Regions from separate parts of the Rhizobium sp. NPDC090275 genome, predicted to be linked through region 1. Evidence: predicted binding sites of a transcription regulator. Region 1 holds the regulator's gene; the other holds the start of a gene.
What was found. The regulator PhoB, encoded in region 1, activates phosphate uptake and scavenging genes when phosphate is short. The targets are predictions, from matches to a motif close to TGTCATNNANCTGTCAT.

Region 1 (5,288 bases):
TGAGGGCAGCGGACGAGCCCGTCCATCCGCCAGCGCGGCCACGGGCCTGTCCGGCCCGATGTGGCCTCCAGTATGGTTCAGATCGCGCCCAGGCACCAAGCAAGAATCGACTTCTGCGCATGAAGACGGTTTTCCGCTTCATCGAAGACCACGGATTGCGGGCCGTCGATCACTTCGTCGGTAACTTCCTCACCGCGATGGGCCGGCAGGCAATGCATGAACAATGCATCCTTGTCGGCCTGTGCCATCAAAGCCGAATTGACCTGATAAGGCTGGAAGACGTTGTGACCCCGGGCCCGATGTTCCTGATTCATGGAGACCCAGGTATCGGTCACCACGCAATCGGCGCCGGCGACCGCACGGTCTGCATCATGGCTCAGCATGATCTCGGCGCCCTCATTGCGGGCCCAGTTCAGATAGTGATCCTTCGGCTCGGAACCAAGGGGTACCGCCATGTTCATGCGATAGCCGAAACGGGCGGCCCCTTCGACCAGCGAATGCAGCACGTTGTTGCCATCGCCCATCCAGGCAATCGTCTTGCCCTTGATGGGACCGCGATGCTCTTCGAAGGTCATGATGTCGGCCATGATCTGGCAGGGATGGGTGTCATCCGTCAGCGCGTTGATCACAGGAACGGTCGCGTGTTCGGCGAGCTCCAGCATGCGCGCATGGTCGGTGGTGCGGATCATGATCGCATCGACATAGCGCGACAGGACCTTGGCGGTGTCGCCAATCGTTTCAGCGCGGCCGAGCTGCATTTCGGTGCCGGAGAGGAACAGCGTCTCGCCGCCGAGCTGGCGCATGCCGACGTCGAAGGAGACGCGGGTGCGGGTCGAGGGCTTTTCGAAGATCATCGCCAGCATCTTGCCTGCCAGCGGCTTGTCGCCCTGGCCGGCCTTGAAGGCCTGCTTGCGGGTCTTGGCGTCGTCCATGATGACCCGGAGGTCGGAGGAGGTTACCGCGGAAAGATCGAGAAAGTGTTTTGGGGAAGCCATCTGTCTTTAACCTGTTGCGCCCGCCATCCGGCCGGGCATCCATCCATTCAAGCCGTCTTCTTTGCCTTGGCGCGCACGCTCTCGGCGGCACGCTCGAGGCGCGCGAGGCCTTCGCGGGCTTCGTCAGCGGTGACGACGAGCGGGGGCAACAAACGGATGACATTGTCGCCGGCCGGAATGGCCAGCAGGTTGGCAGCGCGGATGGCCTGCAAGAGCTCAGTTGACGGAACAGCCGCCTTGACGCCAAGCATCAGGCCTTCGCCGCGGATATCCTCGATCACATCGGGGAAGCGATCCTTCAGCGATGCGAGGCCCTGGCGGAAGACGAGTGCGACGTCGTTGACGTGCTGCAGGAAGCCTTCCTCGAGGATGACATCGAGCACGGCATTGCCGACGGCCATGGCGAGCGGGTTACCGCCATAGGTCGAGCCATGGGTGCCGGCCTTCATGCCGGAGGCTGCTTCGGCGGTTGCCAGGCAAGCACCGAGCGGGAAACCACCGCCGATACCCTTGGCGACAGCCATGATGTCGGGCGTGACGCCGGACCATTCATGCGCGAAGAGCTTGCCCGTACGGCCGACGCCGGACTGAACCTCGTCGAGGATCAGAAGCAGGCCGTTTTCGTCGCAAAGCTGGCGCAGCGCCTTCATGAATTCCGTGGTCGCCGGGCGGATACCGCCTTCGCCCTGTACCGGCTCAAGCAAGATACCGGCCGTGGCATCGGTGATGGCGGCGCGGACGGCTTCGATATCGCCGAAGGGAACCTGGTCGAAACCGGGTGTCTTGGGGCCGAAGCCTTCGAGGTACTTCTCCTGGCCGCCGGCGGCGATCGTCGCCAGCGTGCGGCCGTGGAATGCGCCTTCGAAGGTGATGATGTGGAAGCGCTCGGGATGGCCCTTCGAATACTGGTAGCGGCGCGCGGTCTTGATCGCGCATTCCAGCGCCTCGGCGCCGGAATTGGTGAAGAACACCTTATCCGCGAAGGTTGCATCGGTCAGACGCTTGGCGAAGCGCTCCTGGCCGGGGATTTCGTAAATGTTGGAAAGGTGCCAGACCTTCTGGGCCTGCTCCTTAAGCGCGCCGACGACGTGCGGATGGCTATGGCCGACGGAGGTCACGGCAACGCCCGCGCCAAAATCGAGATATCGCTCGCCAGTTTCGGTGATCAGCCACACGCCCTCTCCTCGCTCGAACCGCAGCGGGGCACGAGAGTAGGTATCATAAAGCGGCGCGGCTTCAGCCATGGCGCGATCTCCTGTCATTCGCTCAACAAAGGCCCGGAATCCGGCTAAAAAGCGGGTGCCCGGAAATGAAAAATGCCGCCTTTCGGCGGCGAGGGGCACTATTGTCTTTTCGCAGTGCGATGTCAACAAAACTGAGCTTTTGTCGCATGCGTCAAGCAAGCATCGGGGCGCGGGCGAGCTATCAACAGCTAATGTTGCAGAAATGACTCTACCACCCAGCAAGTTGGGGAAAACCGAGAAATCGATTCGCCGCGATTCAACCGACTCTTGTCACGGAGTCGCCCTCACTCTAGGTTAAAACTCAATTACTAGACTGCATGCGGCGGAACTAGTCACCAAAATCGAGCAAGCGTTTCTTGGTCCGGACACGTCCGTGCCATGGGTGAAGGATTCTGCCTACACCAACGCAATAAGGCGGAGACAGGGCATGAACTGGACAGACGAGCGCGTTGAAAGACTGAAGAAGCTTTGGGCCGAAGGCCTGAGCGCCAGCCAGATTGCGGCACAACTTGGCGGTGTAAGCCGCAACGCCGTCATCGGCAAGGTCCACCGTCTGAACCTGCCTGGCCGCGCCAAGGCCGGCGGCACGACGACGGCGACACGGGCGCCGAAGCGTCCGGCGGTTTCGACCCCGCGCCCCGCCAACAGCTTCAATTCCGCACGCATCTCGCCAAGCCGCGCCGTTGCCCGCCCGCAGGGCGCAGTGGCTCTCAAGGAAGAGATGGACATCGATGCGATCGAGGAAGTCCGTTACCGTCCGGCTTCCAACGTCGTCGTTCCGATCTCGCGCCGCCTCGGCCTCACGGAACTGACCGAGCGTACGTGCAAGTGGCCGGTCGGCGATCCGCTGACGGACGACTTCCACTTCTGCGGCTGCGAGTCCCCCGACAACTCGCCTTACTGCACCTATCACCAGCGCATGGCCTACCAGCCGGTCAACGAGCGCCGCAAGGCCGCCAACCGGGTCGCATGACCCGGAAAGCCGGATAAGGAACGAAAGAAAACGGGCCCTCGCGGGCCCGTTTTTCGTTGGATCGGACGGAATGGAAGCGCCTTACGCTTCCATCGAATAGCCGGCGCCGCGAACGGTGCGGATGACATCCTGCATGTTGGAGAAGTTGAGCGCCTTGCGCAGGCGGCCGACGTGAACGTCGACGGTGCGTTCGTCGACATAGATGTCATGGCCCCAGACGCCATCGAGCAGCTGCGAGCGGGAGAAGACGCGGCCCGGCGACGACATCAGGAATTCCAGGAGGCGGAATTCGGTCGGTCCGAGGCGGACTTCGCGGCTCTTGCGGTGAACGCGGTGGGTTTCGCGATCGAGCTCGATATCGCCGCACTTCAGCAGCGAGGAGAGCACTTCCGGCTTGGCGCGGCGCAGCATCGCCTTGACGCGGGCGACGAGCTCTGGCGTGGAGAACGGCTTGACGACATAGTCGTCGGCGCCGGTCGACAGGCCGCGAACGCGTTCGCTTTCCTCGCCACGGGCGGTCAGCATGATGATCGGCAGGCGCTCCGTCTCCGGGCGCATGCGCAGGCGACGGCACAGCTCGATGCCGGATACGCCGGGCAGCATCCAATCGAGGATCAAAAGATCAGGCGTGCGTTCCTGCAGCCGGATTTCGGCCTCGTCACCGCGAAGGATGGTATCGACTTCGAAGCCTTCGGCCTCAAGGTTATAGCGAAGAAGCACGCTCAGTGCTTCTTCGTCTTCAACGACTGCTACTCTTGGGATCATTCGTCTCGGTCTCCTGGGGGCGTGGGTCCGGAACGCTTATTCCGTGACCGCGCCGACGGTGTTGGCGGTGTCGTCCTTCGGACGCTCGCCTTCCGGCTGGGCGCCGGTAGCCATGTAGTAGATGGTCTCTGCGATGTTGGTGGCGTGGTCGCCGATGCGCTCGATGTTCTTGGCGCAGAAGAGAAGATGCGTGCAGCTGGTGATGTTGCGCGGATCTTCCATCATGTAGGTCAGCATCTCGCGGAACAGCGAGGTGTACATCGCGTCGATTTCCTCGTCGCGCTCGCGGATCGACTTGGCACGATCTGCAACGCGGCTGGTGTAGACGTCGAGAACTTCCTTGAGCTGGACGAGCGCCAGTTCGGAGAGATGCTCGAGGCCACGGGCGAGCTTGCGTGGAACGCCGGTGCTCTGAACCGCGATGACGCGCTTGGCGGTGTTCTTGCCGAGATCGCCGACGCGCTCGAGATCGGCCGCAATGCGGATCGAACCCATGATTTCGCGAAGGTCGGCGGCCATCGGCTGACGGCGGGCGATGGTGATGATCGCCTTTTCGCCAATCTCGCGCTCGGCGTGATCGAGGATCACGTCGTCGGAGATGACCTTCTGGGCGAGCGAAGTATCGCCGTTGACGAGCGCGCGAACAGCGTCGCCGACCATCTGTTCCGCGAGGCCGCCCATTTCGGAGATGCGGCGCGTCAGGAACTTGAGATCATCGTCATAGGCGGAATAGATATGTGTCGATGCCATGGGGCTTATCCTTGAATGTCCTGAGGTTTACCGGTTTCGGAGATCAGCCGAAGCGGCCCATGATGTAATCCTGGGTGCGCGGATCATCCGGGTTGGTGAACATCTTGTCGGTATCGTTCTCCTCGACGAGGTTGCCGAGGTGGAACATGGCGGTGCGCTGCGAAACGCGGGCTGCCTGCTGCATCGAGTGCGTGACGATGACGATCGTGTAGGCTTCGCGCAGCTCGTGGATGAGCTCCTCGACCTTTGCGGTCGCGATCGGGTCAAGCGCCGAGCAGGGCTCGTCCATCAGGATGACTTCTGGGCTAACGGCAATCGCGCGGGCGATGCACAGACGCTGCTGCTGACCGCCCGACAGGCCGGTGCCGCCTTCATGCACGCGGTCCTTGACCTCGTTCCACAGGCCGGCGCGCTGCAGGCTCTGCTCGACGATGACGTCCATGTCGGCCTTCGCCTTGGCGAGACCGTGGATGCGCGGGCCGTAGGCGACGTTTTCGTAGATCGACTTCGGGAACGGGTTCGGCTTCTGGAACACCATGCCGACGCGGGCGCGAAGTTCGA
Region 2 (5,288 bases), on a different contig from region 1:
TATCTGGCTATCTGCAGCCAGCGTCAGGTTTCCGACGACCAGGCAGCCGAGATGGTCTTCCGTGAAGAAGATCTCAACAAGGCCAAGGACAAGAACGCGCCGCCGGAAAACGCCAATTCCACGAAGTATCTCGAAGAGCTGCGCAACAAGGCGCAGATCATTCGCCGCTGATGCCAATGACGCTCGCCTTTTCGCGCCCGCTTGCTCTCAGCCAGGGCGATCCCGCCGGGATCGGCCCTGACGTCACATTGATGGCCTGGCTGCGCCGCCGCGAGCTTGGCCTGCCGCCATTCATCTTCATCGGCGATCCTGATGTCCTTGCCACGCGTGCACGGATGCTGGATCTGACCGTCGCGATCCGCGAGACCGATTGCGCCGGCGCAATCGACGTTTTCGCCGACGCAATCCCCGTTCTGCCGATCCCCGCGGGGATCGAAGTCATCGCCGGCGAAGCCCACGTCGCGACGGCCCGAGGGACGATTGCCGCGATCGAGCAGGCTGTATCGCTGACGATCAGCGGCGAAGCGCTTGGCGTCGTCACCAACCCGATCGCCAAGTCCGTTCTCTACGAGAGCGGTTTCCGCTTTCCTGGTCATACCGAGTTTCTGGCCGAGCTTGCGAAACGCGCGACCGGCACGCCCGTGACACCCGTCATGATGCTTGCCGGGCCGAAGCTTCGGGCGATCCCTGTCACGATCCACATCCCGATCAAGGATGTGCCGCAGGCGCTGACGGCGGAGCTGATCGTCGAGACCTGCCGGATCGCGCATGCCGATCTCGTCCAGCGCTTCGGCATCGCCAATCCACGTCTTGCCGTTGCGGGTCTCAATCCGCATGCCGGCGAAGATGGCGCCATCGGCAAGGAGGACGCCAACGTCATCCATCCAGCGATCCAGTTCCTTCGCGCCGAGGGCATCGACGCGATCGGCCCCCTGCCCGCCGACACCATGTTCCACGACGAGGCGCGTGCGCGCTACGACGTGGCGGTCTGCATGTATCACGACCAGGCTTTGATCCCGACCAAGGCGCTCGGCTTCGATGACGCCGTCAACGTGACACTTGGCCTGCCCTTCATCCGCACCTCCCCCGACCACGGCACGGCCTTCGGCATCGCCGGCAAGGGTCTTGCGCGCGAGAGCAGCCTGGTTGCCGCCCTGAAGCTCGCCGGACACCTCGGTCGCGTTTCCAAGAGCAATTCCTGATGGCCGCACTCGACGGATTGCCGCCGCTGAGCGACGTTATCAGGCGGCATGGCCTGGATGCGCGCAAGGCGCTTGGGCAGAACTTTATCCTCGACCTCAACCTCACGCAGAAGGTGGCGCGCAACGCAGGCCCTCTCGAAGATGCGACAGTGTTCGAGGTCGGGCCCGGCCCGGGCGGCTTGACGCGAGCGATCCTCGCGCTCGGCGCCAAGAAGGTCATCGCCGTCGAGCGCGATCCACGTTGCCTGCCGGCGCTTGCCGAAGTATCGGCGCATTATCCTGGTCGGCTTGAGGTTATCGAAGGCGATGCTCTAACCACCGATTTCGAGGCGCTGGCGCCCGAGGGGCCGGTGAAGATCATCGCCAACCTTCCCTATAATGTTGGAACCCAACTCCTGGTGAACTGGCTGTTGCCAAAGCAATGGCCGCCGTTCTGGCAGTCGTTGACGCTGATGTTCCAGAAGGAAGTGGGCTTGCGTATCGTCGCCGACGAGGAAGATGACCACTATGGGCGTCTCGGCGTGCTCTGTGGCTGGCGTACGAACGCGCACATGGCGTTCGACATCCCTCCGCAGGCCTTCACCCCTCCGCCGAAGGTAACGTCCACGGTGGTGCATCTGACGCCGAACGAGAACCCGATCCCGTGTTCCGTCGCCAATCTCGAAAAAGTGACCCAGGCGGCATTCGGGCAGCGCCGCAAGATGCTGCGCCAAAGCCTGAAGCCGATCGGCGGCGAGAAGCTGCTCGAAAAAGCAGGGATCGATCCGCAGAGACGTGCCGAGACGCTTTCGGTTGAAGAATTTTGCCGTCTGGCGAACAGCCTCTAATCCCTCCACGCCTCATCAAAATCAACGCTAGCTTGCGCGGAGGCGGCAGCCTTCTATGCTGTTAAAACACTACAATTCCAGTCGTCTTGACTTGGGAGAACGAAGTATTTCCGCGCCCGAAAACCAACTTTTTCTCGACGATGCGCTTTAACATCGTGTGAATGCGGTTTGCCTCACCGACTGTCATGAAACTGTTATCTCTGGGGAATAGCCCGTTCCCGGCGAGACTCGTTGCGCAAGCAAACAAGTAGCCCCCTATTGATCTCGCCGTCATCTTTTCAGCTTTCAGGAAAGCGAACCCTTATGCGTACCAACAGATTTTTGACGACCTGTTTCGGCATCGGCCTTGCGGCTGTCATGGCCGCCTCCGCCTCCGCCGCCGATATCACCGGCGCCGGCTCCACCTTCGTTTACCCGGTTCTCTCCAAGTGGTCGGCTGACTACAACAAGAAGACCGGCGACAAGCTGAACTATCAGTCGATCGGTTCGGGCGGCGGTATCGCTCAGATCAAGGCCGCAACGGTCGATTTCGGCGCCTCCGACAAGCCGCTCGAATCCAAGGAACTGACGGATGGCGGCTTTGGCCAGTTTCCGCTGGTTGTTGGCGGCATCGTTCCGGTCATCAACGTCAAGGGCATCAAGTCGGGTGAACTGAAGCTCACCGGCAAGGTTCTGGCTGACATCTACCTCGGCAACGTCAACAAGTGGAACGACAAGGCCATCGCCGACCTGAACCCGGGCGTCAAGCTGCCGGATTCGCAGATCGCCGTCGTTCACCGCTCGGACGGTTCCGGCACCAGCTTCAACTGGACCAACTACTTCTCGAAGGTCAATGCCGACTGGAAGTCCAAGGTTGGTGAAGGCACCGCCGTCAACTGGCCTGTCGGCATCGGTGGCAAGGGCAACGAAGGCGTTGCAGCCTACGTTACGCGCGTGAAGGACTCGATCGGTTACGTCGAGTACGCCTATGCGCTGCAGAACAAGCTGCCCTACGTCCTCATCGAAAACGCTGCCGGCAAGTATCCGAAGCCGAACGCCGAGAGCTTCGCTGCTGCCGCAGCCAGCGCCGAGTGGGACAAGGCTCAGGACTTCAACCTCATCATGACCAACGCTCCTGGCGACAAGGCCTGGCCGGTCACGGCTACGACCTGGGCGATCATGTACAAGCAGGCCAAGGACGAAGCTCGCTCCAAGGCTGCCTTCGAGTTCTTCAAGTGGGCGCTCGAGAACGGCCAGAAGCAGGCTTCCTCGCTCGACTACGTTCCGCTTCCCGATAGCCTCGTGAAGCAGATCGAAGCCTACTGGACCGCCCAGTTTAAGGGTTGATCCCCACAATGTCGAAACGGCCGGAGAGCTCTGCTTTCCGGCCGGCTTAACTTTGATTGCCCCTCAAAGATTAGAGAACAGACAATGAGCCAAGTTTTGGCATCGCAGCGCGCCGAGAGTGTCGGCGTGAAGCGTCGCCATGGCGCGACCGGCGACATGGTATTTTCCGCGATCGTGCTCTGCTGCGGCATGTTCGTCCTGATAGCGCTTCTGGCCGCGACCTTTTCCATGGGTTGGGGCGGCCTGCTTGCCTTCCGCACCTTCGGCCTGGAATTCCTCTACGGCACCGAATGGGATCCCGTCGCCCAGAAATTCGCCGGCCTCGTGCCGATCTACGGCACGCTGGTCACCTCGGCGCTCGCGATGATCATCGGCGTTCCCGTCAGCCTTGGCATCGCGGTGTTCGTCACCGAAGTGGCACCACGCTGGGCGCGCGGACCGATCGGCGGCGCCATCGAGCTGCTTGCCGGCATTCCGAGCATCATCTACGGCATGTGGGGCCTCTTCACCTTCGCCCCCTTCATGTCCGATTATATCCAGCCAGCGCTGATCGACTGGCTCGGTCCGCTGCCGGTTATTGGCGCGCTGTTTTCGGGCGCACCCATGGGGATCGGCATGCTGACATCGGGCATCGTGCTCGCCATCATGATCATCCCCTACATTGCTTCGGTCATGCGCGATGTATTCCTCGTCGTCCCGGCACAGCTGAAGGAATCGGCCTACGCGCTCGGCTCGACCAAATGGGAGGTCGTGCGCGATATCGTCATCCCGCATACGCGCACCGCCGTCGTCGGCGGCATCTTCCTCGGCCTTGGCCGCGCGCTCGGCGAGACCATGGCCGTCACCTTCGTGCTCGGGAATACGCACAATATCGCGATCTCGCTGATGGAGCCCGGCAACTCGATCGCCGCGGCCATCGCCAACGAGTTCACCGAAGCCGATACGGATCTCTATCTGTCGTCGCTGATCGGCCTGGGCTTCATCCTCTTCGTGGTCACCTTCATCGTCCTTGCAGCAGCCAAGCTGATGCTGCTCAGGATCGCCAGGCAGAAGGGAGAATAATGATGACGACATCCAACTCCCTCTACCGCTACCGGCAGATCAAAAGCGCCATCGCGCTCTCGCTCGCAACGGTCGCGACAGTCATCGGCCTCATTTTCCTCGTCTGGATTCTGTGGACGACGTTGATCAACGGCATCGAGGCGCTCAGCCCTCGACTGCTCACTGAAATGACGCCGCCACCCGGCGAAGACGGTGGTCTGGCGAATGCCTTCATGGGCAGCCTTCTGATCGTCCTGATGGCTGTTGTTCTCGGCACGCCGATCGGCATCCTTGCCGGCACTTATCTTTCGGAATACAGCCGCGGCAAGAAGATCGGCGATCTCGTTCGTTTCGTGAACGACATCCTGCTCAGCGCACCGTCGATCATCATCGGCTTGTTCATCTATGAGCTGGTGGTTCGTCAGACCGGGCGCTTTTCGGGCTATGCCGGTGGTATCGCGCTTGGCTTCATCTTCCTTCCCGTCGTGGTACGCACCACCGACGAGATGCTGCGGCTGGTGCCAGACGTCATGCGCGAGGCCGCACTTTCGCTCGGCATCCCTCGCTGGAAGGTGACGGTGCATGTGCTCTATCGCGCAGCGTCGGCGGGTATCCTGACCGGCGTGCTGCTTGCTGTCGCCCGTATCTCCGGCGAGACGGCGCCGCTTCTCTTCACCGCCCTCAACAACCAGTACTGGAGCACGGACATGTCCGGGCCGATGGCCAACATTCCCGTCGTCATCTTCCAGTACGCGATGAGCCCCTATGACGAGTGGCATACGCTCGCCTGGGCCGGCGCCTTCGTCATGACCGCCATCGTGCTGCTGCTCAGTGTCGGATCACGAATCATCCTGAGCAGACGGGGGAAATAATGCTGCAATCTTCCAGCACA

Region 2: the regulator PhoB is predicted to act here: its motif matches at 2,211-2,227, upstream of pstS (phosphate ABC transporter substrate-binding protein PstS).

Annotation. Positions count from the first base shown of each region.
Region 1 is NZ_JBIVYL010000005.1:16,221-21,508, forward strand. It holds gene argF (ornithine carbamoyltransferase) at 78-995, opposite strand; gene ACIQUB_RS13865 (aspartate aminotransferase family protein) at 1,043-2,239, opposite strand; gene ACIQUB_RS13870 (GcrA family cell cycle regulator) at 2,667-3,212, shown strand; gene phoB (phosphate regulon transcriptional regulator PhoB) at 3,294-3,977, opposite strand; gene phoU (phosphate signaling complex protein PhoU) at 4,014-4,727, opposite strand; gene pstB (phosphate ABC transporter ATP-binding protein PstB) at 4,771-5,288, opposite strand, start outside.
Region 2 is NZ_JBIVYL010000002.1:66,342-71,629, reverse strand. It holds gene ACIQUB_RS04510 (peptidylprolyl isomerase) at 1-171, shown strand, start outside; gene pdxA (4-hydroxythreonine-4-phosphate dehydrogenase PdxA) at 177-1,202, shown strand; gene rsmA (16S rRNA (adenine(1518)-N(6)/adenine(1519)-N(6))-dimethyltransferase RsmA) at 1,202-2,029, shown strand; gene pstS (phosphate ABC transporter substrate-binding protein PstS) at 2,333-3,355, shown strand; gene pstC (phosphate ABC transporter permease subunit PstC) at 3,440-4,417, shown strand; gene pstA (phosphate ABC transporter permease PstA) at 4,417-5,268, shown strand; gene pstB (phosphate ABC transporter ATP-binding protein PstB) at 5,268-5,288, shown strand, end outside.